One region of the Alteromonas sp. AWM4_230 genome, then DNA from elsewhere that is predicted to be linked to it. Evidence: predicted binding sites of a transcription regulator. Region 1 holds the regulator's gene; each other region holds the start of a gene.
What was found. Region 1 encodes sigma-54, which starts transcription at its own class of promoters, with help from an activator protein. Its sites were predicted from a motif close to GTTGGCACGNNNNTNGNNT; they were not measured.
Positions count from the first base shown of each region.

Region 1 (10,003 bases):
AACAGTAATAACTATATGTGCTACTGGGTTCAACCAACGGTGTACGGTAGAGTCCAGATCACTGGCACCAGCGGCGCTATCAGTATCGCCAAGCGCATTGCGGTGAATGTGCACTGGGCCATCTTCACCATCTTCTATTTCACCATTAACTACCTGTGCCCCCACACCAGTGCCACCTGTACCTAAATCAACGATACGAGTAGGTGCACCGCCACCGGCAACACCAGGAACACCATATCCACCAAGCGCATTTCCTGTCCCAGCTTCAACAACGTCAGTACGAGCACTATTTAGCTCATCGTTTAACTCAGTACCGGCATCGTAAGCATTTAAATAATACGTATAGGTGCCAGGTTCAGTAGGGATTTCAATACTGTCCATACCTACAAAGGCATCATTGGTCGGTATCAGCATAGACAGCAGTGAAAGATAAGGCTTGTCCATTGTGTCGAAGGGATAACTTAATGTTGCTTTCGGGGCTAGAAGACCGCCAAAACGATGCCATGTGTTTGAGCCATTGTCTGTATCGACAGGACCCAATAACGCCTCAAAGTTAGCGCCGCTTGAATCAGCGTTTTGCTCATCATCAATAACCCCCGCTTCAGCAAGCCAGGCTAACGCCGATGAAGCTGGCTGGCCCACTTCAAAAGCGTCAACGGTGTCATCGTGCGCAATAACTAGGCGCGGCGTAAAGCTTTGCGCTTGGGTTAAATTAGTAATTTCAACATCTAAGGTAACGGCTTGGCTTACTGAAATTGTTGCTAGCGACAGTAGGGTAGCGCTAGCAAGTTTAGTGAATTTCATCTTATTGTCCTTGTTTATGGCTTAATTCGCATAAAAATTTAGGGCAGTAAAATTTTTAATTCATCACAGAACTATCACAAAAAACGCACAGATTTGTATCGATGAATAACACTATTGTTAGAAATTTTTAGTGCTTATTTATCAATCAAAAAAATTGTTATTAATGTGAAATAAAAACACGGAGGGTCGGGTCTTGTTTTTTATCGGCGAATTAGGAGCGAGTTATGATCCTTATCATCTACAGCGGGAATAAGTTTCAACAAAACATATCGCAATGTTTGAGCAAGCATAGTTTTCTTTATGACGCAGTCTCTAATTTTCAATCAGCAGAATCCTTGCTAAAAGCACAACATTATTCACTTATAATCGTTGAATCAGTACGAAACGAGATGTGCCTGCAGCGTATTAAAACTCTCGTAGACGCTAACTCCGAAAGCTGGGTAGTGGCTGTCGAAAGTGAGATGTCGACAACAGATACGGCCTGCTCGGAGGTAGATGAAGCAAATTATTATGAAGCGGGTGTTGATGACTACCTTACTGGTACGTTTGACGAACGCATGTTTTCGGCACGTATTCGCTCTCATATGCGTAGAAGTATGCCTAACCATGAAAACACGAGAGCTTCCGGTGGTAGTGACGAGCGTATCGAGATAGGCCCGCTTAGCGTCGACTTGCGTTATCACAGCGTGACGATTAATGGGCAATTGCTGACACTAACAGCACGAGAATTTACCTTGTTGAATTATTTCTGTCGTCATCCCAATCAAGTTTTTTCTCGCAACCAACTACTTAGCGAGGTGTGGGGCTATAATCACGAAGGGTACGAACATACGGTAAACACCCATATCAATCGTCTACGCAGTAAACTCGATAAGGTTAACAGTATTGAAAATGGCGGACAGCTAGTACAAACCGTATGGGGTGTCGGATACAAACTGAATATTAATGGGTATACAGCCAATTCGTTAATTGCCTGAGCGCATAATATCAAAAATCGCTAGATCCTAATTAAGGATGATTATTTTTTAGGCTTAAATTAAAAACAGCGTTGCCGTACCTAAAAAGGCAAAGATACCAACTACATCTGTTATCGTAGTTAGAATAACGCTTCCAGCAAGCGCTGGGTCTATTTTAAGGCGCTTCATGATCATGGGTAAAGTTGCGCCGGCAAGCGCTGCCGCAATCATGTTTACCATCATCGCAAAGGCGATAATAACGCCCAGCATGTAATCTTGCTTCCAAAGTGCGATAACAGAGGCAATAAGCACTGCCCAAATTGCCCCATTTAAAAAGCCAATCGAGATTTCTTTACTGATAAGCCAACGCGAGTTACTGGCATTTACATGACCGAGCGCCATACCCCGAATAACAAGGGTTAGTGTCTGGTTACCAGCCACGCCGCCCATGCTCGGTACGATAGTATTTAATATAGCTAATACGGCAAGCTGGCTTAGCGTGGCTTCAAATAAGTCACTTACCATTGCTGCCATTAGCGCAGTCACTAAATTTACTGCCAGCCAGACGGAGCGGCGTTTAGTACTTTGCATAACCGGTGCAAAGGTATCTTCATCATCATCAAGACCCGCCATACTCATCATTGAGTGTTCGGCGTCTTCACGAATGATATCAACCACGTCATCAATGGTAATTCGCCCAACTAAGCGATGATTTTCATCAACTACCGGCGCTGAAAGCCAGTTATAACGCTCAAACAGGCTTGCCACTTCATCGTCGGGCATGTTTACCGGAATGGCCTCTGACTCTTCGTCCATAACATCAGACACCTTGTCGTCGGTATCCGCGGTGAGTAGACGGGCAACCGGGATGATACCGACCAGATTATCGGTTCTATTGACCACATAGAAGGTGTCTGTATTTTCCGGTAACTCACCTTTTAAGCGAATGTAGCGAAGAACCACATCAATGGTTACATCAGGACGCAAGGTAATGGTATCGGTGTTCATGATGAAACCAGCGGTTTCCTCACCGTAAGACAGCGCCTGCTCTGCACGTACGCGGTCTTGTGCATCCATTGAATCGAGAATGTCTGCCAGCACAGGTTCAGGAAGGCTACTCAGCGTTTCTGCCAAGTCATCGGTATCCATTTCTTCAAGTGCATCAACCACATTGGCGGGGAGCATCTTTGTGATAATACCGTTTCGAACATCATCAGAGAGTTCTTCTAAAATATCACCGTGAAAGTCGCTATCAATTAGCTCCCACAACTCATCACGGGTCCTGCTAGGGCTAGATTCGAGAATATGCGCAACGTCTGAAGGGGGAAGTTCAAGCAGAAGCTTACGTACAGATACAAATTGACCGTTTATCAACGCTGCGTTAAGTGCACGTAATTGGGTTTGTACGTATTTAGAAACAAGCGCTTCTGCCATAAGGCGTTATTCCTACTAAGCTGATATGGAAAATAAAGGCTGTGTAGCCTAAGTGTGCGTAGAATATCGCAATTATATTAAGTCTGTCATGATAATTGCGTGGCTTTTACGCAAGAATTTGGAATTACTAAGCTAGCTGTTGATTAATTCGTCAAGAGATATTCGGGTTGAGACTATTCGTCTTCGTTAAATCTGCCCTCAATCAGCTCTTCAATGGCAGCAAGTGCATCGACCGCATCATCACCATCGACAATAACATCTACCTGTTCACCTTGGTGACTTTCCAGCATCATCAAGCCTAATACGCTGCTTGCATCGGCTTCTTTATCGCCTTTTTTCAAAATGATTTTGGCATGAAACTGATTAGCAAGCTTAACTAATTGGGTGGCTGCTCTCGCGTGTAAGCCTAGTTTATTGACGATTGTAAGCGTTTTTTGAATAGTCATTACTGGTTCAACTCTCTGTGACGAATTTGAACATCAGGATGTATTTCGCTGAAGGTTTTCGACAAGGTTTGGGCAATATAGACAGAGCGGTGTTGGCCGCCAGTGCAACCGATAGCCACAGTCACATAGCTTCTATTGTTGCGCTCTAAGTGAGGAAGCCATGTAGTCATCAAGTTTTGAATCTGCCAAATAAATTTGGTTACTACGGGTTGTGAGCCTAAAAATACTTCCACGGGGGCATCTAACCCAGTTAAGTGTTTAAGGTCTGGCTCCCAATGCGGGTTAGGTAAAAAACGCGCGTCAAAAACGTAGTCAGCATCTTTAGGTATGCCGTGTTTAAAACCAAACGACTCAAAGACAAGAACAAGGCGTGAACTTTTCTTACCCAAAATACGTTCACGGATCAGTTCGGCGAGTTGATGTATTGTTAGCTTGTCTGTATCTAGGTATAAATCAGCGCGTTCAGTAATTGGCGCAAGAAGCGCAGACTCCGCCCTAATAGCCTCCGATAGAGACTTATTTAGCTTAGCTAAAGGGTGAAGACGGCGAGTTTCGCTAAAACGCTTAACCAGAACGTCATCGCTTGCGTCAATGTACACTATAGTCATCGACCAAGAAGAAGGCAGGTAGTCTAGAATCTCTACCAAGTCGTCAGGGTTTTTGGGTAGGTTCCTAACGTCAATACTTACCGCAACTTGATCGTATTCATCAACAACAGTATGGGTGAGGGTGGGAAGCAAATTTACTGGGATATTATCAACACAGTAGTAACCTAAGTCTTCCAATGCGCGAAGTGCGACAGACTTACCAGACCCCGAACGACCACTGATTATGATCAGCTTCACCTAAATTCTCCCTTATATTCTGGTTTCATCACATGCGAGTTGTCAAATAAAGCGCCTACCTATGAGGTGTAGGCACTTATTGTTTAACTTAATGCAGAAATAATTTCGTCGCTGGTTGTTGCACGACGTATTGTTTTAATCGTTTCTTTGTCGCTTAGCTTACCGGCTACGGTAGCCAGTGTCTGAAGGTGTCCTTCGGTTTGCTCTTCGGGAACGAGAAGAGCAAAGAATATGTCTACGGGCTTTTCGTCTAGGGCATCAAAGTTGATAGCTGGTGTACTTGTTACAACGATTGCTATTACCTTCTCAAGGCCAGCCAAGCGACCGTGAGGCAGTGCTATCCCGTTACCAATACCCGTGCTACCCATACGTTCTCGAGCCATCAAGCTATTTAGAACCGTTGCCTGGTCGATGTTGTCGTTATGCTTGGCAGCGATATCAGCGATGATCTCAAGAATTCGCTTTTTACTATTACACTGAACCGCACACTCGGTGCGGTCCAGACTTACGATGGCTTGTATATCCATGCTCAATTAACTACTAATGTTTTTTCAGTTTTTCCTTATGCTTGATTACCTGCCGGTCGAGTTTATCAACCATGCTGTCAATCGCCGCATACATGTCGGTATTTTCTGAGGATGCGAATACTTCAGCGCCACTTAAATGAACAGTCGCTTCAGCTTTTTGATTTAATTTTTCAACGTTCAGGATGACATGCACATTAGAAATGTGATCAAAGTGACGTTCAAGTTTGCTGAACTTCGTATCGACATAATTACGCAAAGAGTCGGTGATTTCGACATGATGACCAGTAAGGTTGATTTGCATATTTCGTCTTCCTTATATTATTAAGCCCGTTTAAATAAGGCTTTTGCGTTGGTTCGACGGCGGGATCGACAATGATTCCCGGTATTTTGCTATTGTTCGCCGAGCGACTTTTATGCCTTGCTCGGCCAACAATGAAGCAATCTTGCTATCACTTAGCGGCTTGCTAGGATTTTCCGCAGCCACTAACTTCTTGATCAATGCACGAATCGCTGTAGATGAACACTCACCACCTGACTCTGTTGCTACGTGGCTTGAGAAGAAATACTTCAATTCGAAGATGCCACGGGGCGTATGCATATACTTCTGCGTTGTTACACGCGAAATAGTCGATTCGTGCATATCTACCATTTCTGCGACATCATTTAGCACCATTGGTTTCATCATTTCCGGGCCGTGCTCAAAAAAGCCCATTTGCTGCTGCACAATGCAATTTGCAACCTTCATTAAGGTATCGTTGCGAGATTCAAGGCTCTTTATGAACCACTTGGCCTCTTGCATGTGTGAGCGGATGAATTGTGAATCGCTGCTGTTCTTGGCACGACGACTCATCGCTGCGTACTGTTGGTTTACGCTTAATTTAGGCAGACTGTCGGGGTTCAGCTCAACCACCCAACGGCCATTTTTCTTGGTTACTGAGACATCAGGAATAACGTACTCAGGCTCTTTAGTAACTAAAGCACTACCTGGGCGAGGATTCAAGGTTTGAAGTAAACGCATTGCTTCGCGCAGCTGATCTTCTTTCAATCGGCTCTTACGCATTAGCGTGCGGTAGTCTTTACTGCTCAGTAAGTCTGAATATTCCTCAATAAGCTGCTTCGCTTCAGCAAGCCACGGTGTGTCTTCTGAAAACTGGCGCAATTGCACCATAAGACACTCTTGAGGTGTACGAGAACCTGAACCAATGGGGTCGAACATTTGAATGCGCTTAAGTACACACTCTATTTCGTCCATTTCGATAGGCTCTTCTAGATCATCGTCGTTGACCGCTTCTAAGATGTCGTCAAGAGTAACGGTTAAATAACCTGATTCGTCAATTGAGTCGATGATTGCTGTAGCGATAGCGCGGTCAGTATCTGAAAAATGAGTGAGGCGCATTTGCCAAAGAAGATGTTCTTGAATGTCTTCTGTGGTCTCACCTTGGAAGATTTGTTCATCATCATTAGATGGGCCAGGTGCAGGCGCGGAAGAAGCCGAATAATACTCATCCCAAGTACTGTCGATAGGTAGCTCATCGGGAAGATCATTCTTCTCCAGTGCATCTCCCGCTTCTAGCGTATCGCTTGATGCAGAAGCGGTCGCTTCAGCAGCGCTATCGTCACTATCGACATTGTTCTTTTCTACTTGTGGCTCGTCGTTACTTTCTTCCACTTCTAAAAGCGGATTAGAATCGAGGGCTTCTTGTATCTCTTGCTGGAGATCAAGCGTAGAAAGCTGCAGCAGTTTAATGGCCTGCTGAAGCTGAGGTGTCATTGTAAGTTGTTGGCTAAATTTTAGCTGTAAAGATGGTTTCATCTACGTCTTATTTAAATGCTCTAAATTAAATATACCAGAGCGAAACTGAAAAATGACAATTAGGTTACACTAACTATAGCCTGAATTGTTCGCCTAGGTATACGTCCCTTACTTTTTGATTACTTAAAACCTGTTCCGCAGTTCCTTGCGCAATAAGCTCGCCATGACTCACAATGTACGCTTTTTCGCAAACATCCAATGTTTCGCGTACGTTATGGTCCGTGATAAGGATACCAATACCCCTATCTCGCAGATGCTGTATTATCTTCTTTATATCATTAACTGATATTGGATCAACACCGGCAAATGGTTCGTCTAACAAAATAAATTGTGGTTTTGCTGCCAGAGCGCGGGCAATCTCTACGCGACGCCGTTCTCCCCCTGACAAACTCATCCCCGTACTATTACGTATATGGTTGATATTAAATTCATCAAGTAGGGCGTCTGCTTCTTCTTCTTGCTGTTGTGAATTTAAATCTTTACGGGTTTGCAAAATGGCCATGATATTTTCATGTACCGTAAGCTTTCTAAATATTGATGCCTCTTGCGGAAGGTAGCCTATACCGCGGCGAGCGCGCTCATGCATTGGCTGGTGAGTAAGCTCATTATCATCAATTTCGATCTTGCCTTTGTCTAAGTTGACTAAGCCTACAATCATGTAAAAAGTGGTGGTCTTACCAGCGCCGTTAGGGCCGAGAAGACCAACAATTTGACCGGTAGACACTGAAAGGCTTACATCGCGAACAACCTGTCGCGATTTATACGATTTAGCAAGGTTTTTAGCGCTCAAAGTTGCCATTGCTATTCATTGTCCTCGTTGTCTTTCTTAGACGATGTTTTACGAATGGTGTCAGGAGTAAATACTGTGGTTACACGACCTTCACCATCTTCACCGGCACCACCCGTTGCAAGCAATTGTTCAGTAATCATATCGAACGTAATCTTATCACCTTGCACTTTACTGGTATCTTGCTGTAGCTCAGCATTACCCGCCAGAGAAATAGTGCGATTAATTACTTCATAGCGAATTTCATTGGCTTTCGCTGATACCGGTGTACCGTCTTCTAGTGATTGAGAATAGCTTGCAGGGTTGCCACGGGCGATAAATATTTCACGGCCGCTGCCATCTGTAGCTATTACTTCTACTTCATCAGCTTCGATTAGGAGTGAACCTTGGGTAATAAGTACATCTTCCTTGTACAGCGCGGTTTTGTTTTTACCATCAATAAACTGGGTGTTTGACCCTATCTTAATGGGTTGTGAAAAATCTTCTTCACTGGCTATTACCGCACCGCTAGCGATGGCAAGTAGAAGGCTAGTTGCTAGGGGAATAAGTCGTTTGTACATGATCTAAAAGCTCGTATTCTTGTGTGCGTAAATTCGCGTTAAACCCATTGCTTAAAATAAGATATTGCGTACCCAGTATCTCAACGGGTTGATCAGATGTCATTTGTTTCGTGTCTAAATTTATCTGGATGTATTCCGTGGATAAACTTTTGACAAAATCATCGCTGGTTTGATTTTCAATAACAACGCTATCTTCAAGCTGAATTAATTCATTGTTATAAAGCGTTCCTTCCTCGGCAGTTACAACCCAAGGTGATGAAGCGCTTTCTGTATAAAGGGTATATTTAGGTTGCTGGAATAAAACAAAGCCTAATTGGTCGTAATGCTCCATCGACTCTGCAAAGACTTTGTGATTTAACTCACCGTCTTGGTTGTACAAGGTTGTTGTTAAGTTTTTGGCCTTGTAGGCAGGCTTGAGCGCATCATTTTCGCTACTACCTTGAGTTTCAGGCTGCTCTTCCATCCACGTTGGGATGTACATAAGCATAGCTAAGATAAATAGCGCCGATATACTTAAACCTAAGCGATTGAAGCCAAACTGGCTCATACACTAGCTCCGAAAATATCATTTGCAACGCCTTTAGCTTGCAAAATGGTGTCTGATATTTCTCGAACTGCGCCAAATCCGCCCGGAAGTGTGGTGATCCAGTTCGCTTGCTTTGCAACAAAAGGGTGAGCATCGGCAACCGCAATTTTTACCGCTACGTGCTGATACATACCTGTATCGGGCATATCGTCTCCTACGGCGGCAACTTCGCTTGAGTTCAACCCTAGGCTTTTCATTAATTCGCCGAGGGCGTCAGCTTTGTTTTCTTCACCCTGAACAATGTGTGCTACGTTTAGCGCCTTCATTCTGTTTTCTACAATTGCTGAACGTCGTCCTGTTATCACGGCGACGTTAACACCATTACTTACCAAGGCTTTCACGCCATATCCGTCGCGGGTGTGAAAGGCTTTAAGCTCTTCACCGTCGTTGCCCAAGTAAATGCGACCGTCTGAAAATACGCCATCCACGTCACACACCAGTAGTTTAATGTGCGCCAACTGCTCAAAAAGCGCTTGGTCTAAATCGGTGTATAGAGTCGTCGTCATTTAGAGTACTCCCGCTTTCAAAAGCATATGCATATTAAAGGCTCCGACAGGGTTGCGCTTTTCATCGGTAACCATCAGTGCGCTTATCTTATGGGTTTCCATTAGGTTTAGGGCTTCTACAGCTAGCTGCTCTGCTGTGGTTGTTTTGCCGCCTTTGGTCATTACATCTTCTACTGTCGCACTATGCACATCTATACGGGCATCAAGTATTCGGCGTAAATCACCATCAGTAAACACGCCTGTTAACGAACCATCGGGTGCGATAACACCAGTCATGCCTAGGCCCTTTTTGGAAATTTCTAAAAGTGCATCAGCAACAGTTGCATTTAAATTTACTAGTGGGATATCACTGCCACTTAGCATGATATCACTCACTTTAAGCAGCAGCTTTCTACCTAAGCTACCGCCGGGGTGCGACAGCGCAAAGTCGTCTGAAGTGAAACCCTTTTGGTCAAGTAGGGCTACCGCTAGGGCATCACCCATAACCAGTGTGGCCGTTGTGCTTGATGTGGGCGCCAGACCCAATGAACACGCTTCTTTTTCTACACTAATATCCAGCACTACATCTGCGTGTTGGCCTAGCGAACTATCGGCACTGTTGGTCATTGCCACTACCAGTATACCTAAGCGCTTAACAACGGGCAGCAAGTTAACTAATTCATTGGTTTCACCAGAGTTAGAGATGGCTAATAGAACATCTCCCTTGCTTAGCATACCCAAGTCGCCATGGTTGGCTTCA
Region 1 is NZ_JBSWTB010000001.1:4,146,806-4,156,808, reverse strand. Features, by position in the region: gene ACXACS_RS17900 (spondin domain-containing protein) at 1-804, opposite strand, end outside; gene ACXACS_RS17895 (response regulator transcription factor) at 1,029-1,781, shown strand; gene mgtE (magnesium transporter) at 1,836-3,194, opposite strand; gene ACXACS_RS17885 (HPr family phosphocarrier protein) at 3,368-3,640, opposite strand; gene rapZ (RNase adapter RapZ) at 3,640-4,485, opposite strand; gene ptsN (PTS IIA-like nitrogen regulatory protein PtsN) at 4,569-5,012, opposite strand; gene hpf (ribosome hibernation promoting factor) at 5,026-5,313, opposite strand; gene ACXACS_RS17865 (RNA polymerase factor sigma-54) at 5,344-6,825, opposite strand; gene lptB (LPS export ABC transporter ATP-binding protein) at 6,899-7,624, opposite strand; gene lptA (lipopolysaccharide transport periplasmic protein LptA) at 7,627-8,172, opposite strand; gene lptC (LPS export ABC transporter periplasmic protein LptC) at 8,141-8,719, opposite strand; gene kdsC (3-deoxy-manno-octulosonate-8-phosphatase KdsC) at 8,716-9,264, opposite strand; gene ACXACS_RS17840 (KpsF/GutQ family sugar-phosphate isomerase) at 9,265-10,003, opposite strand, start outside.

Region 2 (10,003 bases), 250 kb from region 1:
CTGACATACTTTAAAAACGTTTCGTGTAGACAAGCTAAACGGAAATATAAGCGTTAAACTTTTGCCGATTTACTGTCGTTTGTTTAAATAGTTAGCAAGGCAGATGCCACAATGGGATTTTGACGGAAAGTAAAGGGGTTGGTAAATCGGCTTGAGTTTTAAAAAACTTTATTTATCAAGCCGATAAGTTAGATCATTTTTTTTGGTAGTAAAGACCAGGGTGGCACTTCACCATGCTGTAGATATCACTGGCGGCACTTATAGACTCTGACGCGCCAAGAAATAGAACGCCGTTAGGCTGCAGTTGTCCGGCAATTTGTTGCAGGATCCGCTGCTTTACTTCTGCTGAAAAATAAATCAACACGTTGCGGCAAAACACAATATCAAACCGACCGAGCGCGGCATAACTTGTAAGCAGGTTCAAACTTCTGAAGCTTACCATACGGCGAACCTCTGGCTTCACCTGCATAAGTCCCTTTTCGTTTTGTTGGAAAAAAGCTTGTCTTCGCTGTGGAGATAACCCTCTGGCAAGAGAAAGTTCGTCATAAATACCTGATTCACATTTTTGCAGCATTTCTGATGATAAGTCGGTGGCCACAATCTCAACGCCCGCTCTCAAAGCGCCTGGACGTTGACGTTGATACTCAAGCACGGACATTGCGATGGAATAAGGCTCTTGCCCCGACGAACAGGCCGCACTCCAAATGCGAACCTTCTGATTTTTGGTAGATAAGGATGGCAATAGGTCCTTTAAAAGAAGATCAAAGGGATAGTTATCGCGAAACCATAATGTTTCGTTGGTCGTCATTGCATCGATAACACTTTGTAACAAGGTGCGATCAAAACCGCGTACAACAACGTCTATCAGTTCATCTGCAGATTCGTACTTATGCTTAAAAAGCAATGAAGCCAAACGGCTGCGGACGAGGTATTGTTTATTCTCCCCCAAAACTATACCGCATTGCTTTTCAAGAAACTCTCTGAACTTTTGGTAGCTCGCGGGCGAAACGTCTTTATTAGCCAATCCTTTCCTGCTCCGTTATTCGCACTCGGTCATCAGCCACTTCTGTACAGCAGTCGCTAATTCGTCTGGGTGAAACTTCGCTATAAAGTCGTCTGCGCCAACTTTTTGTACCATTGCTTGGTTAAATACCCCGCTTAATGACGTGTGTAGAACAACGTGGAGTTTTTGAAGTTCAGGAGTATTTTTGATTTCTGCAGTCAGGGTATAGCCATCCATTTCGGGCATTTCAATATCAGAAACTAGTACACCAACGCGGTTGGTTACGTCGCCATACTCTTCAGCAATTTGTTTAAGACGATTAAGTGCTTCAAGACCATTTTTAGCAAGCTCGATTTCAAGGCCTAATGACGTAAGCGCCTTTTTCACCTGATTTCTCGCTACCGCCGAGTCATCCGCAATGAAAATAATCTTGTTTTCTTGGCCTTCTGTGGTTAGCCCCTCGGCCACGTCAGCACTCACTTCAGCGTTCAGCGGAGAAATCTCATTGAGAATTTTTTCTACATCTAGTATTTCAATGAGTTCGTTTTCAACCTCAGTAACTGCCGTCAGATAGCTGGCGCGCCCCGTGCCCTGAGGTGGTGGCATGATGGCATCCCAGTTGGTATTGATAATGCGCTCAACAGCGCCAACCAAAAAACCTTGCACCGAGCGGTTGTATTCAGCAATAACGATAAACGCGTTAGAGAGGTCTTCAATTTTACGACCACGCGTAGCCATACTCAGGTCAATAACCGAAATAGTTTGGCCACGAATGTGTGCCACCCCACGAACTAGTGGATTTAGTTTTGGCATTGCCGTAAGCGGAGGACACTGCAATACTTCGCGCACTTTAAACACATTAATCCCAAACCGCTGACGGCCGTTCAGTCTAAACAGCAACAACTCTAAGCGGTTCTGCCCAACAAGCTGCGTTCGCTGGTTTACCGAATCCAAAATACCCGACATAGGTCACCTCTAAGTAATACTGGGCATGATCATTGCCTCTTATGATAAGAATAGACAATATCACTAAATTTTTGCAGGTCAAACGACAGAAAAATGACACTTAAGGTTTAATTAAGCTTTACTAGCGTTTTGTTTTAATACTGCCTATTAAATCTTGTCATGTTGAAGCGTGTACTTTTACACCTTGAACTAACTATTGTTGTAAAACTCGCTGTTTACAAACATAGATTTCACTAAGCATAGTCAATTAATCGCAAACTGAACACGAAATGTCATGATGAAAAAGATAAACGAAAAAATACGTACCAGATTCTCTCACTCATTCACCTGTTTAGTAGTTGGTTTGCTAGTCGGTTTACTAAGTAGGCACTGCTATGCGGCGGCGTCCAACCATGAACAAGTTGAAAGCGGTGCCAAGAAGTACTTATTGAACCAGCTTACTGATAACGCGCAGGATACTAACATTGATGTGGATATTGTGAAGATAGACGATCGGATAAAAATCCCAGACTGTCCAACCGGTTTCCAATATAATGCTTCACAGGAAGCGTTGAGCCAATCCTACATATCTGTTCGTGTAAGCTGTAAAAATAACGAGTGGTATTTGTTTACCAGCGGCCAGGTGACGCGAACTAAAGAAATTGTGGTGACTCAGGGCGCAATTAGCCCTGGAACTGTATTAACCTCATCGAATTTAACGAAGGCAAAAGTAGATGTGAGACGTTTACGCTATACCGCGTTTACCGATTTAGAATCGTTAATTGGCGCTAGAATGAAACGCCGCATTACCGATGGACAAGCAATACAGTCTAATATGCTATGCTTTGTGTGCAAAGGCGATAGAATAACTATTACCGCCGAGGTTGCGGGAATGGAAGTTAAGACTGCTGGAATAGCGCAGCAAGATGGTGTGGTTGGCGATAATATAAAGGTTATCAATGCCAGTAGCCAGAAGGCCATTATTGCCAGAGTCGCAAGCCCTGAAGAAGTCGTGATACACTTATAAAGGTGAGCGTAAAATATCTACTATTTTGTTCTCAATTTAGCTAAAGATATTAGTCTAAAGGCCGATATATATTACAGAGGCAAGAGAGTAGTGAGGACTAGATATGGCAATTAACAATATAAACAATGGGTTACCTAAAACGCCCGTTGATAATGGGAAAGTAGCGCAGCAGAACCAGACGCAGCAATCTCAACAACAAGCTTCAGCGCAATCGGCACAAACGGCCGCAGCGCCGAGACAAGATTCGGTTTCATTGACGCAATCTGCTCAGCAGCTGAATCAAGTCCAGAAAAAAGGGACTGAGGCTCCTGTGAATCAGGAAAAAGTTGATCGCCTTAAAAAAGCGATTCAAAGTGGTGAGTACAAGGTTAATCCTGAAGTGCTTGCTAATAAAATCTCGAAGCTAGAATCCGAGATTTTTGGTACTAAATAATTCGGCACTAAATAATCTGGTGTCAAATAACTAGTTAGAATTTATCAGACACGTTCAATGAGACAAGTATAGTGACAGAACAAGTAAGCCAGTTAACACAAGCATTATCACGTCAAGTGGAGCAAATGACTTCACTTGCGTCGCTGCTTGAAAAAGAACTGCAGCTTATTAGCTCGCGTGACGCCGAATCATTGATGAATTTGTTAGACGAAAAAACAGCCCTTCTGGGTTCTATTCAATCACTGGATTCAAGTATCGAAGATGCTATTGCTAACGAAGATGCGATGTCGGAAGACGATGAAGCATTAATGGCTAACGCCAAGAAGCTTCTGGAAGATTGCAAATATCGAACACAGGTTAATCAAAAAGCCGTAGAGCAAGGACAGCTACGCCTCACACATTTGCGGAATTTGATGATGGAAGTTCGAGCAAAAGAATCACTTACTTACGACAAAAAAGGGAAGCCGAAAGGCGGAACCTTAGGCTCTGGAGTAAGTGCATAGGCTTTTAAATAGCCTTGTATCGCCCTAAAGCGTTAACTACGCTGTGCATAAACCACATCACCAGTTATCCCACTCGATTATCGCGTATTTTTTAGCATCCCGCTGCAAAGTAATTAGCGCGAATCGCCTTTAACTTACTTCCTAGTAATACTTTACATCTTTTACTCGACGCGGCTTAGCAGTCGACAAATAAATATCGTAGACTTGCTGCATATCTAAAGAAAGCTCCGTAACGTAGGTATCCTCACCCACCGGATAAGTCTTAACGACCTCGGCGCCTCTTATTACTCCTTCCACAGACGCGCGTAACGTTTCACTGTCAACAACAAGACGTGATACAGATTGACTACCTTCGATTTTTTGACCATACACCTGCTCGGTTAACTCGCGGTATGCATCTAATTTTGACGCTTTCATCGCCATTATCAGCTTCATACTGTCAGACTCGCCTTTTTGTGATGAAATTGGCGCGTAACCAACCGCCTTTAAAACTGGGTAAGTTTCAGGCTCAACGGTTTCCCACTCGACGTGCTTATCGATAATGCCACATCCACTCAAAGAAACTGCCAGGCCAAACATAGAAGACCGCAAAAGTAGCTTTGAATTTTTTAGTCTATTCAACCACATAATTTAAAACCTCTGTGTGCATTAATAACGACTTAGTGACGTCTGATTGTTTACTTTCATTACCTATGTAGGCTAATAACCTTTGAGCAAAGCGTTATGAGGCGACTAAACTTTCATAACACATTTTGCAGTTTTAGACCTTGGTTAGAAGGAAATAAGCAATATATGCGCCCGTTTGCTTTTAAAGATAGCTTCCCACTTTAATTGGCACTTTTTTCGCATAGAACTCGCGTAGGTCTCGCATAGATTACGACATTATTTAACCGCAATAACTAAACAACCACAGAGGTGTCACGTGCGACAAGCAAGCAAAACAACGCTAATGGCATGTTTAAGCAGAGCAATGGCCGCTGTTTGCCTACTTAGCCTAATCGCTGGGCAAGCCCATGCCGTTTGGTATGAAGCCACAGGACAGGCTGTGGTAATGAACGGTAACAAGGAAGCAGCAAAGCGCGCAGCAACACAGGATGCGCTCAAACAAGCTATGTTATTTGCTGGGGCGTCAGTGCAAAGTGTAGCCAAACTCACTAATGGGCTTCTGAAAAACGAAGAGATGACAATTAGTTCAACGGGCGAAGTCGAACAGCTAGAGCTTGTGAGCGAAACTTACAACGGTGATGTAGTCACTGTTAGTGTACGTGCAGACATTTTTCCTAAAGGGGAAATATGCTCAGCACAGCAGGACCAAAAGCACTTTGCGACTACTCACTTTAGAATAAGAAACAGAGCACAACTGACTGAAGGAAATATTCCACACTTTGATAAGGCGTTTACGCAGCGTTTAGCTAAGGCAATGCAGGAACAGACAGACAATCTCAGTATTACTTACGTTGCTCCCCATACTGCAAAGTTTGATAGCCGATATACCGACAAAAACGTACGTACACTATCAGATCAAAGTAACACGCAATTCGTTATTGTCGGCGTTATTGATGATTTAAGCGTTACACAAAAAGAAGCATCCATGTTTACACCATGGCGAAGCAACACTTCACACCGTGCTTTTGCAATGTCTGTACAAGTTTATGACGGAATAAACGGCGGCCTATTGTTCAGTTCCTCTTACAATGCTAATGAAGAGTGGACGTTTGACAGATTTGAAGACATCGATGAATTTTCGTCCACTTTTTGGCAATCACGCTACGGTCAGGCGATTGATGGCTCAATCAGCCAATTAATAGAAGATATTAAAGAGTCGACAGCCTGCCAACCTGTAACGGGTCGTGTTATCAATATTGCGAACAATAAAATTTCGATATCTCTTGGACGAGATAATGGCATTTCTGAAAAAGATGAACTATATCTTTATCAGGCCAAAGAGGTGGTCGACAATCGCGGTAGAAAATATCTTCAATATACGCTCTACCCCGGTACGTTTGTTGTTGATAGTGCTTATGGCAATTCATCAGTGATAGTCAACGCTGAGTCTGGAATTACTGCTAACATTCAGGAAAATGATTTTGTAGTTAAGAAGTAAATTAGTTTTCACTTTATCAATGTAAGTCACTGGGGTTGAAATAACGGGGTTGGAATATCAGCAATGCCGTGATATATCTATAAGTACGTATAATATTCAATACTTAAACTTTAGTCAGAGGCAAGTACTCTTTCTTATACTTTAGTATGACCTACATAATAAAAATATGACCCTTTCTCTGTTTGCGTCGCACTGCTTAGCATTAGTGGCCTTGCTACTGGCTGGACAACAACTGAGGGATCACTATGTCATCGAGTTTCCAAAGCTCGAACAGGAAGTTAAAAATAATTTTGGGGCTGACAAAGCGTTACATGTCAGCGCACTAGAAACTAAACTTCACGACCTTGAAAATAAGGCTGTTAAAGAACAGCTTATCGGTGTAAACGCTTTCTTTGACGAGCATATCCAGTACGCTACCGACGATATCGTATTCAAACAAAAAGACTATTGGGCTACTCCTTCGGAGCTTTTTGGTCATTCTCGCGGAGATTGTGAGGATTATGCCATTGCAAAATACGTAGCTCTGCTACACTTAGGTATCGATAGTTCTAAACTTCGCCTAATTTATGTAAAAGCGAAAATTGGTAGAAGCCGAGTAACGCAAGCACATATGGTACTAGGATACTATGATTCCCCTTCATCGGATCCTTTGGTGCTAGATAGCTTAGTGTCTAATGTGTTGCCAGGTTCTCAACGAACGGACTTAATTCCTGTATTCAGTTTTAATGATTCGGGTATTTGGCAGCCGGGTAAAACTGCACAAGTTTCTTCGTCTACCAGCAGACTATCAAGGTGGCGTGATGTTATTGAGCGCATGAAGCAGGAGGGGATTAGCAGAAGGTCTTAGGAGTTTATGTCAATAACAAGAGAATTATGGCTAGCCATTGTAGTCGTCGTCCTTGTTGCAATTGCAGGTAGTGTCACAATTCATGGAATAACTACCAAGCAATACGTAGAAGAACAGCTATATTCAAAAAACTTAGACAACGCGAGTATGCTTGCTCTTACCCTAAGTGGGCTTGATAAAGACCCTGCTTCGCTCGATCTCTTCATAATGTCACAATTTGACATTGGTCACTACGCTTCCATTGTACTTCAAAAATCTGACGGTGAAATAGTTTCTGAATACACTCATGAAGTGCAGTTGGACGAAAATACGCCAAAGTGGTTTTCAGATAACTTTTCTCCCATAGTCAAACCAGGTATCGCTCAAGTAAGCGAAGGTTGGGGTCAGTACGGTACGGTTTATGTCGAAACAGATACCAGCTTTGCCGTTGCATCAATGTGGCGCGCCACTAAACGACTTATTTTTGGTTTATCTCTTGTTGGCATATTTTCAGGCTTTTTAGGGGGGTGGGCTCTACGCTTTATAATTCGTCCACTAGACGGTGTCGTGCGCCAGGCTGAATCATTTCAACAAATGCAATTTATTCAGCTGAAAGAGCCTCGTACGTTAGAGCTTAAGCGTGTAGTGCGCGCCATGAACTTTCTTGCTACCAATTCTAGAAAGATCATGGATGAAGAGAATACGCGCCTTGATCTCATGCGCTATAAAACCCAATTTGATGACGAGTCTGGCGTTGCTAATAGGGATTACTTCATTTCAATTTTGAAAGGGCAGCTGGCTTTTAGAGATACTGAAGGTGTGAACTGCCTTTTCTTCGTCAGATTTACCGAAGGCAAAGGCTTTTTGCGCTCACCGGCAAATATCAGAAAAAAGCGTATTCGAGATTTTGTTGAAGAAATTAACGATTGCCTTGCGTTACATCATCATCAATTTACTGACAGCCGAATTGCTAGAATGCAAAAAAACGAGTTTGCTATTTTGCTTACTGAAACCCATGATGCCGTAGCTATATCTGAAGCGGTTCATGGCGCCTGCCTAAGTGCATTCAGCGAAGTTGGCGATCCCAAGGTATTTCAGTCTGTTGTTAAACTTCGCCCAGATGATAGTTTCTCTGCTTTACTAATGCGTGCAGATGCGATGATTGATGAAGCAGAACTACTAGATATGGATGAACCCTTTATCGAGTCGACCCTTAAAGAATTTATTAGCTTGGTAGAGCAAAAACGCTGGGAAAAAGAGTTACAAAATACTATTGACGAATGTGGTGTAGAAACCTTTAACTTCCCGGTTTTAGATATTGACCGCAATTTGGTTCACTATCAGAGTTGGGCGGGCGTTACAATAGATGGTGAACTAAGAAAAAGTGGTTATTATACCCATTGGGCTCGCTATCTCGGGCTTCTACCCCAATTAGAGCTAACAACAATTACTAGCCTGATCAACTATATTAATAACACTAAAACAAACTCTAAATTTGCGTTTCTCTGTTCTGAGCAATTCATGCTCAACCCAGAGGTTCTTGCTCAACTTTATTATCAAATCGGTACCAACGAAAAGGCAGCGAAACAGTTGTGTTTTGAGGTGCGAGAATCTACCGCGACGCGCTTCCCTGATGAGTTTAGAGACTTTTGTACAACGCTAAAAGCCAAAGACAGCGAAGTGGGCTTGAAGCGAGTTGGAGAATCTTTCTCGCAACTGTTGAACGTGCAGGAAATGGGTTTAGATTATGTAAAAATCGATTCAGCGTTTATGGCAGATATCGATTTCAATCCTGCCAATCACGCCTTTATACGTGGGTTCTGCTCCCTTGCGCATACTTTTGGTATAAAAGTTTATGCAGACGGCGTTAAGCGCTCAGACCATCAAGAACTATTCATTGAATTAGGGATAGATGGTGTGGTTTCACACATTGAAGTTATAGAGCATCTTTTAGATGACTAAACTCACCTATACGAAGTAATAAGCTTATCCTGTCTTTCGCTTCAAACTTATGAAGGAGCGTACCAACATATTCTTTAACGGTACGCTCAGTAATGCCGTGCTTCCTTGCTACCTCCTTGTTGCTTAACCCCTCCAAAATACCATTTAATACATCTTTTTCTCGGTTGGTTAGCTCTCGCAGCACAGGGAAATTCCGTTTCGTCTGCAAATTAGCAGCGACATTTGATGTAGTCACTGTTAATAACTCGTTGGGCAACCACATGCCTCCAGCTTCTATAACACGGGCTACAGAAGATAGTAGAGATTGGGTTCCTAATGCATGACAATATGCTCTAGCACCCAACATTAGTGCTGTTTGCATCTCTAGGCGGTCATATTTGTAGGTAAGTAAAACAAGATTTTCAGCTTTTTGTTTTGCCTCAATCAGTAACTGACGCCAGTTATTATCGCTTGCCATAATCCATACGCAGTCACTACTATCGCACTTCAGTTCATTGACACTACTATAACTAGACCAAGAGTATTGAGTAAGTGCCCCTTGTAAGTCTTTTTCTGCAATGAAATGTCTCATTAACGCTCCCTCAGCGCAGAGGCTGTCACATTAAACAAAGGCGATAAAATGTAATTAAGAACGGTTTTCTTGCCCGTTAAAATATCTACTTGCACAATCATTCCGGGCAGAATATCTAAGGATTCATCTGCAATGCTTCGCTTTGTTTCAAGTCTGACAAGGTAATAGGTTTCATCTTTTTCATTGGTAATGGCATCTGCACTAATGTGCTGAACCTCAGCCGACATGCCACCATAAATAGTAAAATCGTATGCACTAAATTTCAGGATGGCCGGCTGCCCTTCTCTAATAAAAGCAATGTCTTTCGGTGAGACTTTGGCCTCAACAATGAGCTGGTCGTCTTGAGGTACTAGCTCGACAACAGCGCTACCAGGTGTAATAACGCCGCCAACCGTGTTGATAAGTAGCCGTTGAACCGTTCCATTGATAGGCGAACGCAAGTCCGCTTGCGACACCACATCTTCTAAACTTGTTTGAGACTGCTGTAGCATAGCCATTTCACCAGTTGCATCGGTCAATTCTTGATTCCATCGATTAACTAGCTTGAGGCGGGCTTCTTCCTTCTTAATAATTTCTTCTTCAATAGCATTTAACCCACGCTCTATTGCCACTTTAGATTTGCTGATGTT
Region 2 is NZ_JBSWTB010000001.1:3,893,653-3,903,655, forward strand. Features, by position in the region: gene ACXACS_RS16840 (CheR family methyltransferase) at 194-1,024, opposite strand; gene ACXACS_RS16845 (chemotaxis protein CheV) at 1,040-1,969, opposite strand; gene flgA (flagellar basal body P-ring formation chaperone FlgA) at 2,244-2,975, shown strand; gene flgM (flagellar biosynthesis anti-sigma factor FlgM) at 3,079-3,408, shown strand; gene flgN (flagellar export chaperone FlgN) at 3,480-3,911, shown strand; gene ACXACS_RS16865 (LPP20 family lipoprotein) at 4,053-4,538, opposite strand; gene ACXACS_RS16870 (flagellar assembly protein T N-terminal domain-containing protein) at 4,834-6,015, shown strand; gene ACXACS_RS16875 (transglutaminase-like cysteine peptidase) at 6,182-6,862, shown strand; gene ACXACS_RS16880 (bifunctional diguanylate cyclase/phosphodiesterase) at 6,869-8,803, shown strand; gene ACXACS_RS16885 (helix-turn-helix transcriptional regulator) at 8,778-9,374, opposite strand; gene ACXACS_RS16890 (HlyD family type I secretion periplasmic adaptor subunit) at 9,374-10,003, opposite strand, start outside.
Region 2: ACXACS_RS16870 (flagellar assembly protein T N-terminal domain-containing protein) is a predicted target of sigma-54. The motif match lies at 4,742-4,760, and genes of this name have one in related genera.

Region 3 (10,003 bases), 2.9 Mb from region 1:
TAAGCGAATAGCGGAGCCGTAGCGAAAGCGAGTGTTAACTGCGCGTTTAGTTGCTAGGTATAGACCCGAAACCCGGTGATCTAGCCATGAGCAGGTTGAAGGTTGAGTAACATCAACTGGAGGACCGAACCCACTGACGTTGAAAAGTCAGGGGATGACTTGTGGCTGGGGGTGAAAGGCCAATCAAACCGGGAGATAGCTGGTTCTCCCCGAAATCTATTTAGGTAGAGCCTCGGACGAATTCCATTGGGGGTAGAGCACTGTTAAGGCTAGGGGGTCATCCCGACTTACCAACCCTTTGCAAACTCCGAATACCAATGAGAACTATCCGGGAGACACACGGCGGGTGCTAACGTCCGTCGTGGAGAGGGAAACAACCCAGACCGCCAGCTAAGGTCCCAAAATATTGCTAAGTGGGAAACGATGTGGGAAGGCATAGACAGCTAGGAGGTTGGCTTAGAAGCAGCCACCCTTTAAAGAAAGCGTAATAGCTCACTAGTCGAGTCGGCCTGCGCGGAAGATGTAACGGGGCTAAGCAATATACCGAAGCTGCGGCAGCACGTTTACGTGCTGGGTAGGGGAGCGTTGTGTAAGTGGATGAAGGTGAGTTGTAAAGCTTGCTGGACATATCACAAGTGCGAATGCTGACATGAGTAACGATAATGGGAGTGAAAAACTCCCACGCCGGAAGACCAAGGTTTCCTGTCCCATGCTAATCAGGGCAGGGTAAGTCGGCCCCTAAGGCGAGGCAGAAATGCGTAGTCGATGGGAAACGGATTAATATTTCCGTACTTATATAATCAGTGATGGAGGGACGGAGAAGGCTAGGCAAGCTTGGCGTTGGTTGTCCAAGTGAAAGTGCGTAGGCTGAAAACTTAGGTAAATCCGGGTTTTCAAGGCCGAGACACGAGACGAGCTCCCAAGGGAGTGAAGTTGTTGATGCCCTGCTTCCAGGAAAAGCTTCTAAACTTATGATTATATGAACCGTACCCCAAACCGACACAGGTGGTCAGGTAGAGAATACTAAGGCGCTTGAGAGAACTCGGGTGAAGGAACTCGGCAAAATTGTACCGTAACTTCGGGAGAAGGTACGCCTCTGTTTGTGAACACTTCGCGTGGTAAGCAAATGGAGGCCGCAGTGACCAGGTGGCTGGGACTGTTTATTAAAAACACAGCACTCTGCAAACTCGTAAGAGGACGTATAGGGTGTGACACCTGCCCGGTGCCGGAAGGTTAATTGATGGGGTTAGTTTTCGGACGAAGCTCTTGATCGAAGCCCCGGTAAACGGCGGCCGTAACTATAACGGTCCTAAGGTAGCGAAATTCCTTGTCGGGTAAGTTCCGACCTGCACGAATGGTGTAACCATGGCCACGCTGTCTCCACCCGAGACTCAGTGAAATTGAAATCGCAGTGAAGATGCTGTGTACCCGCACCTAGACGGAAAGACCCCGTGAACCTTTACTACAGCTTGGCACTGAACATTGAACCTACATGTGTAGGATAGGTGGGAGGCTTTGAAGCACAGTCGCTAGATTGTGTGGAGCCGTCCTTGAAATACCACCCTTGTATGTTTGATGTTCTAACATTGGTCCCTTATCGGGATTGTGGACAGTGTCTGGTGGGTAGTTTGACTGGGGCGGTCTCCTCCCAAATAGTAACGGAGGAGCACGAAGGTTAGCTAATCACGGTCGGACATCGTGAGGTTAGTGCAATGGCATAAGCTAGCTTAACTGCGAGACAGACACGTCGAGCAGGTACGAAAGTAGGTCATAGTGATCCGGTGGTTCTGTATGGAAGGGCCATCGCTCAACGGATAAAAGGTACTCCGGGGATAACAGGCTGATACCGCCCAAGAGTTCATATCGACGGCGGTGTTTGGCACCTCGATGTCGGCTCATCACATCCTGGGGCTGAAGTCGGTCCCAAGGGTATGGCTGTTCGCCATTTAAAGTGGTACGCGAGCTGGGTTTAGAACGTCGTGAGACAGTTCGGTCCCTATCTGGTGTGGGCGTTGGATGATTGATGGGAGCTGCTCCTAGTACGAGAGGACCGGAGTGGACGAACCGCTGGTGTTCGGGTTGTGATGCCAATCGCATTGCCCGGTAGCTATGTTCGGAACGGATAACCGCTGAAAGCATCTAAGCGGGAAGCCGGCCCAAAGATGAGTCATCCCTGAACTTTAAGTTCTGGAAGGGTTGTTATAGACGATGACGTTGATAGGCAGGGTGTGGAAGCGTTGTAAGGCGTTAAGCTAACCTGTACTAATTGCCCGAGAGGCTTAACCATACAACGCCCAAAAAGCTTTAGGCTTTTGCGTGTTGTAGACAAGCTAAAGTAAGTAGAGTGAAAAGTAGTTACTCACTGATTGAATTAATATTATCTTTCCCAAATTGTTACCAGTTTTTTCCTGGCAGCCATAGCGATACGGTACCACCTGAATCCATTCCGAACTCAGAAGTGAAACGTATTAGCGCCGATGGTAGTGTGGGGCTTCCCCATGTGAGAGTAGGACACTGCCAGGTCCCATTAAGAGAAACCCGCCTAACGGCGGGTTTTTTGCTTTCTGAAGCAAAGAAAAATAATGGGGTCAGAGTCACGACACTGACCCTCAACTCTGACCCCATTTGTTTGCCGTAGGTTTACGCCTCGGTCTGTAGTGCTTGTTTTTTCAGGGTTTCTATCATGTGTTCACGCATTTTAAACTTCTGTAGCTTGCCTGTTACTGTCATTGGGTACTCTTTTACTACACTGATGTATTTAGGTACTTTAAAATAAGCAAGTTTTGATGTTAAGTAGTCTCGTATTTGATCTTCATCTACATGCCTATTGTCTTTTGCTTTGATCCAAAGGCACACTTGCTCGCCATATTTGTTATCGGGTATGCCAAATACAGCAGCGTCAGATACATCGTCATGTTGGTACAGCACCTCTTCGATTTCTCGTGGATAGATATTTTCGCCCCCGCGAATGATCATGTCCTTTATTCTGCCTACAATAGTGACATAGCCTTCTTCGTCCATTTCGCCTAGATCGCCAGAATGAAGCCAACCTTCGTCGTCTATGGTAGCTCTAGTTTTAGCTTCATCTCCCCAGTAACCTTTCATTACGCAATAGCCTCTCGCACAAATCTCACCTGGCTCTCCAATTGGAACAGTACTGCCTTGTGCGTCGATAATTTTTACTTCGGTATGAGGCATAGCTCGGCCGACCGTTTTAACCTGTTTCTCAAATGGTGATTCAATATCGGTAATATGATTGATAGGGCTGCACTCTGTTTGACCGTAACCTATAACGACTTCGGTCATATGAAACTCACTATGGACTTTACGCATTAGTTCCTCAGGACATGTACTTCCCGCCATAACGCCAGTTCTCAAGCTCGATAAATCGAAGCTTCTAAAGTTAGGAAGCTCTAGCTCGGCGATGAACATGGTAGGCACGCCGTGCAAGCCAGTACACTTTTCTTCTTCTACTGTGCGAAGCGTTTGTTCAGGGTCAAAAGACTCCCCAGGAAATACTGCGCATGCACCAGATGCTAAACAGACTAAGTTGCCCAACACCATACCGAAACAATGATAGAGTGGTACGGGAATACAAAGCTTGTCTTGGTGCGTAAATCTCATTGCTTCTGATACTAATAAACCATTATTTAAAATATTACGATGAGTGAGTGTTGCGCCTTTCGGGTTACCAGTCGTACCTGAGGTGAATTGAATGTTGATGTTATCATCAGCATTTAGCGTTCTTTCGATGTCTTTTAACTGCGATTTTAAAGCCTTAGTAGGCTCTACTTGGAGTTTTGAAAATGCCTGTAAGCCGTCTACAGACGTTTCACCGATAGTATATACGTGTTTAAGAGAAGGGAGCTTCGAGAGCGATAGCGCCGCGTCCGTTTGGCTCTGTTCGTCAGAATCTAGTTCCGGAGTTAGTTCTTTCAAAATGGCGATGTAGTTTGAGTGTTTAAAAGACTGTGCCATCACCAAGTGCTTTACCCCGACATTGTTAATAGCAAAGGCTAATTCATCTGGGCGGTAAGCTGGGTTAAGACATACCATGATCGCACCAATTCTTGCCGTGGCCATTTGTACAAGTGACCACTCGATGTTATTGGGGGACCATATCCCAACTCGATCACCTGGCTCTACGCCATTGGCAAGTAAACCACAAGCCACACGTTCTACTTCACGCCAGTATTGCTGATAGGTCCAGTGAATACTTTGATGTTTTACGATGATCGCTGGGTTATCGCCATAATTGTCGACAACCTTTTTGAAGTATTGACCGATTGTTAATGATGTCAGTTCAGCATTATTAGGACCGTTAAACTCACTCTTTTGAAGTGGGAGTAGAGTATTTGGCTGCATCTTTGATTCCATTATTCCTTGCCTCCATGCGCGTACGCATATGATTATAATGTGATTTTAGATAATCGCTATCATGATTTTTTAATCGGCTTACACAATAGCGACCTTTGCGCTAATTACAGAATGCGCAATTGAGTAAACAAAATATTTAACCTTTATTAACAATATGGTTGCAAATGCGTTTTGTCGACAAGATGTTGGTCGTATACGGCGCTGTTTAACGAAAAATATTAGTATTTCGTCGCAGACCATTTATAAGGAGGGCGAACTCATGAGTTTCGTGGGATGGATTGTCTGAGGTAAAATAAAAAAGCCCCGCACTTTAAGCGGGGCTACATAGTTGAGAATACTATGAATTATTTAGTTTAACTATTCTGATTCAATCTCTTCAAAATAGGTACGGTATTCCATACGAGTTATGTACGAATCACCATCTTCATCCATTGAGTCAAAGTCGCCTTCAACGTCGGCCATTTCTAGCTCCTTCTCACTGATTTTACCATCGCTATCCTTGTCGATTTTAGTGAACTTAGTATTGGCTGTTGCAGACATCTCAGTGCGCAACTCTTTATTCTTTTCTGAAATCATTTCATTATCAGCTTTAGAAAATAGTGCTGGATTGCCTTCTTCAGTGAGTACAGCGTCTGTTGTACCTTCAGCTTTAACCTGCGTGATAACCTCATCGCTGAACATCGATGGTTTTTCATCGACAAATGAATTAAATTCTGCACGGCTAACCATACTGTCGCCGTCAGTATCCATTTTAGATACTAATTTACTGTCGATTGTACCTGACGATTCTGAACCGACTATGTAGCCATTACCGTCTTGATCGAGCGCGTTAAAGCTCTTGGAAATTTTTTCTTCATGGTGACCTGCGAGTGCTGACGCTGAAAGTGTAGCGGCAACAACGGCACTAGTAATCATACTTAACTTTGTGATCTTCATAATCAAATTCCTTCTGTTTCTCATTGCGAACACGGGCTATCAATTGCCCTAATCACTAAATTGAACGCATGTTGATTGAAGTTAATTCCTCAAACAAACCTATTTAGCTACTCACAAATATCTTATTCACTTGTCGTGCCAACGATCTAAATTATTGAAAATGTGAGCAATTGCTTAAGGTGGGAATAGGTTTAGTGTGTAATTTTTTTGTTAATTTGTCACGAAGCCTGAAAGATCTTCATACAAATAAACATAGTTAAAATAAGGAAAGCTGAGCGTTAGCTATGCGCTCAAAATTAAGGGATATCAATGGCAATATACTATCAGCAATAGGCTTTATCTGTTTCTCTATATAGTGGTCATAGTCAAGCGGCGCAGAGATTGTTTCTACTGTTTGCGGCCCTTGAACGGTAATTACATAGGCTATGGATGTATTAGATTGGTAGCGAAGTGGTAAGCCCTGTTCTTCAAATAACTTGTCGGCCCTTCTTGCCGCTTTTACGTGTGGGGGAAGAGATTTAACATACGAAGAAAGTGGTTTTCTGAGTCGCTTTTTATACACCAACTCGCCATCCATTTTTCCCGCCTTTACTGCGTTTAGCGTTTTATTGATGTACTGTTTTACAGGTTCATTGTTAAAGACTCTTTTGTATAGCTCGTATTGAAACACTTTAGCAAGCACTGTCCAATCCGAACGCACGTTCTCTAGGCCTTTAAAGATAAGCTCACCGTCTTTCATCCCTGCGTAGCGCTTTTTACTACCTTCAGAAGAGCCACGAATTGTTGGCATAAAGAAGGTAGAAAAGTGAGATTCGAACTCAATCTCTAAATGGCAATCAATATTGAATTGACGCTTAAGTAACTCAGTCCATTTCTGGTTAATAATTTTGGCAAGCTCACGACCTGTTTCAGAAGGTGTACCCAGTGCAGTAATTCCTTCAACATGCACAAAGGTTGAATCAGTATCACCGTAAATAACCGTATAGCCTAGTTCCTCAATCCAACTCGCAGTGGTTTGCATGATCTCATGCCCACGCAATGTAATTGAACTGGCAAGACGAGGATCGTAAAAAGGACAGCCTCCGCTACCAAGTACTCCATAGAAAGAGTTCATTAATATTTTAATGGCTTGAGAGCGTGGTGCGTCTTTCTGTTTTTTGGCTTCGTCGCGCTGAAGCCATAGGTTTTCGATAATTGAAGGTAGAAAATGTGATTCGCGGCTAAATACTGCGCCTTTAAACCCCTCTATTGCCGTATCAGGAGACTTAAGTCCTTCTGCAAGCCCTAACGGGTCGATTTTAAACGTGCGAATAATGGACGGGTAAAGGCTCTTAAAATCGAGGACTAAAACATCTTTATATAAACCTGGTTGCGAGCGCATGACATAACCGCCCGGACTAGCTAAACCGCCATTTTCTGGCCTCACTCCAGCGACATAAGACTTGCGGTGTAGCTTAGGTAAATAAACGTTTAAAAACGCCGCTACCGAGCCTCCCGGGCGGCTCATATCTAAGCCGGTAAGAATGCTCCGTAATGCCAGAAAATCAATAAACTGGGTTTTATCCTGAATGCGGTTTACTAGTTCGGTGTCTTTAAAGTTGTAGTTCGCGAGTGCAACAGGGTCGCTATGATAAAGATGTTTTATCGCTTCAAGTTTGTCGGCAGCTTGAATAAGCTTATTTTCACCAAGCAGTTCTTCGGAAACATGGTCAAGAGAGAAGGACTCAAACTGATAGGTCATGGTTTTAAGTGCTTCAATACCATCAATCACGCATCGGCCAGGTACATCAACAAGTGTTTGGTCTTCCCACTGTCTTACTGAAGCCTCTCGGCCATGGCGGCCAATAGCATACTTGAGCGAATTTGCCTTAGCACGGCGGCCCAGCACAGCCATATCAAACTGCTTAACGTTCCAACCCAAAATAATGTCTGGGTCGTGGGAGGTTAGGTGTGAAAAAAAAGCTTCTAGCAGTTCTTTTTCAGACTCGACCGTAATAAGCGTGTATGGACTGTCTTCTTGCTCCTGTAATGTCTGACCAATAAAACTCGGTGGACAAACAAGCAGCACTACACTTTTTCCGTCGCCTGCCAGTGCAATGCTGAACAGCTCTTCGTGTTCATTACACTCAATATCTATACTTAATGACGTAAAAGTAGTTCTGAAATGGCAGGGTCTAATTTGCGCATTTTCTATAACAAGTTGTGACGTATCATCGACAACTTGTGGGGTAACGAACTCCACTGCGCCATACACAAAGCGCTCCATTAGATAGCGATCGGCCACGCGAATATCAGCTTCATACAATACAATACTTTGCTCTTGCGCGCGTTGGCGAAGCTGGTGCATATGCGATTCGGTGGCGGTCTTGACCGTAGCCACAGGAACTTGTTCTAGCGTGTGAAAACCATCTTCTGAAATTATGATCTTAACTGGCATACGAGCAGCAATGTCGCGCAATGCAGCAGATTGTTCGAGGGACACAAAGCAAGTGGGGTTCTGAGGTGACGATACTAATCTAGCGGTGTTATTGGCGGTTTTAACCCAGAGTTCAACATATACTTTGCCTCGCTGGGTAAACGTACTTTTGTTGAGTATGAACCCTTGCTGTATTACTGGGGCTGACATGAATTTGTTTTTACTAACCGCTTTTTAAAGGTGTCAATTTATTAGGAAAGCCCTAAGTGCGTGGGCGTTGATTGAATTTTTCTAACCATCTATAACCAGCATTTTACGTATTCAGTCAAAAGCGCAAAAGGTACAAAATACGTCGGCTATCAACTTCAACAACCACAGTATAGCGTTTGTTATCACCAAGTCCTATAGATCTCTATTCGACAGATATGTTTGTTTTTGTTAACGGAGCGAGTTAGAACGAGACTGGTACTAATTATCTTGCATGAGAACGAAGGTATCAGACCAATAAGATTATGCTGCGTTTGCACACTAGCATTATCGACTTACGGTTTTATCAAAAAAGGCGGTCGTACCTAGGCTATTTTAGCAGCCATTGGAAACAGTGGAACGACTCAGTGAATATTAAAAGATGCAGGCTAGAAAAGGTGAGGGCGATATGGAGTATCTATACGACAAACAGGTAGAACCGGGTGAGCTAATTGAAGTAGCCGAAGATGTACTTTGGCTAACTATGCCCCTTCCTTTTGAACTCGATCATATAAACCTGTACTTAATTCGCGATGAAGGCGGCTGGGTAGTAATTGACACTGGCATTGGAACGTCTACTACCAAATCACTCTGGAAGCGTATATTTGAACAATTAGATGCACCAATTGTCGGTGTTATTGTTACGCACTTACATCCTGATCACGTAGGGTTAGCAGGTTGGATAGCTGATACATTTAACGTGCCTTTTTATATGACCCAAACTGAGTATTTTACTGCGCGAGCCTTCGCAGCAGGCAGAAACGGCGCTACTAACGCAAGAGATGTTCTGTATTACCAGCGGGTAGGGCTTGATGAATCAATGATTGCAAAGCTGACCTCTGGCGAGGGCAATGGTTACAGCAGTGTAGTCTCGCCACTTCCCATAAGCTATACCCGTTTAAAGCATGGCATGACATTATCGCTTGGCGATAATGAATGGGTAATTATGATTGGCCGCGGCCATTCTCCCGAACATGCCTGCCTTTACAATGAAAAGAAAAATATTCTTATATCTGGCGATCATATTCTACCTATCATCACACCCAATATCGGCGCCTATTCAACAGAGCCTGACGCCAACACCCTAGACGACTACCTGAACACCTTGCCCCAGTTTAAAAGCTTGCCGAAAAATACAACCGTGTTACCCGCACACAAACTTCCCTTTATTGGTCTTCACGAGCGGGTAGACTCGCTCATTGCACATCACCACGAACATCTTAAAGCGTTGTTAAAGGCTTGTGAGAAACCTCAAACGGTAGTCGAGCTGTTACCCGTTATGTTTAAGCGCAAGCTTTCAAGCCGTAACATGGTGTTCGCTGTGGCGGAGTGTTTATCTCACCTTAACTATTTAATAAATGAAGGGAGTATTTCGCGAACACTCAATGAGGAAGGTGTATTTATATTTAAGGGGTGCGAAGCGAGTAAACTAGCAAGCTAGGAATCACTGGTGGGCTCTGCAGGGGCTTTAGGTATGGTGATTTCTACAACAGTTCCTTTAGCCTCTTTACTGCTAATGGATATTTTACCTTGGTGTTGTTCTATGGCGGTGTAAGCCACAGAAAGGCCCAGCCCTTGACCTTGCCCTTCAGCTTTGGTGGTAAAAAAAGGTTCGAACACGCGTTTTAAGTGTTTTGTTGGGATGCCACAGCCTGAGTCCAGTATTTTAATCGTTACTGATTGCGCGGCATCAATTACGGTGAGTTTAACAAAGCCCTTATCTTCTATCGCCTGCGCAGCATTTATCATTACGTTCATCAGGGCTTGTTTCAGTGGCCCTGGATTTCCCATAACCTCCACCTTTTCTTGCTCACATTCAATTTTATATTGGGGGGCGCTGTATTGAGCGGAAATGAGCGTGATGAGCTGATTACATATGGCGCATATATCTACTGTTTGCATCCCTTCGGCAGTTTCTAGTGAGAAGTTTTTAAGGTTCTCGACAATATCTTTTACCCGTGTAAGCCCTTCAGTAGACTCCGCAATTAGCTCGGTGATATCGTCTTTCAGTAGGTCATAGTGATTCGA
Region 3 is NZ_JBSWTB010000001.1:1,211,444-1,221,446, forward strand. Features, by position in the region: rRNA gene ACXACS_RS05235 (23S ribosomal RNA) at 1-2,287, shown strand, start outside; rRNA gene rrf (5S ribosomal RNA) at 2,408-2,523, shown strand; gene ACXACS_RS05245 (AMP-binding protein) at 2,641-4,380, opposite strand; gene ACXACS_RS05250 (EF-hand domain-containing protein) at 4,735-5,313, opposite strand; gene ACXACS_RS05255 (DNA polymerase II) at 5,570-7,939, opposite strand; gene ACXACS_RS05260 (MBL fold metallo-hydrolase) at 8,385-9,416, shown strand; gene ACXACS_RS05265 (sensor histidine kinase) at 9,413-10,003, opposite strand, start outside.
Region 3: ACXACS_RS05250 (EF-hand domain-containing protein) is a predicted target of sigma-54. The motif match lies at 5,438-5,456, and genes of this name have one in related genera.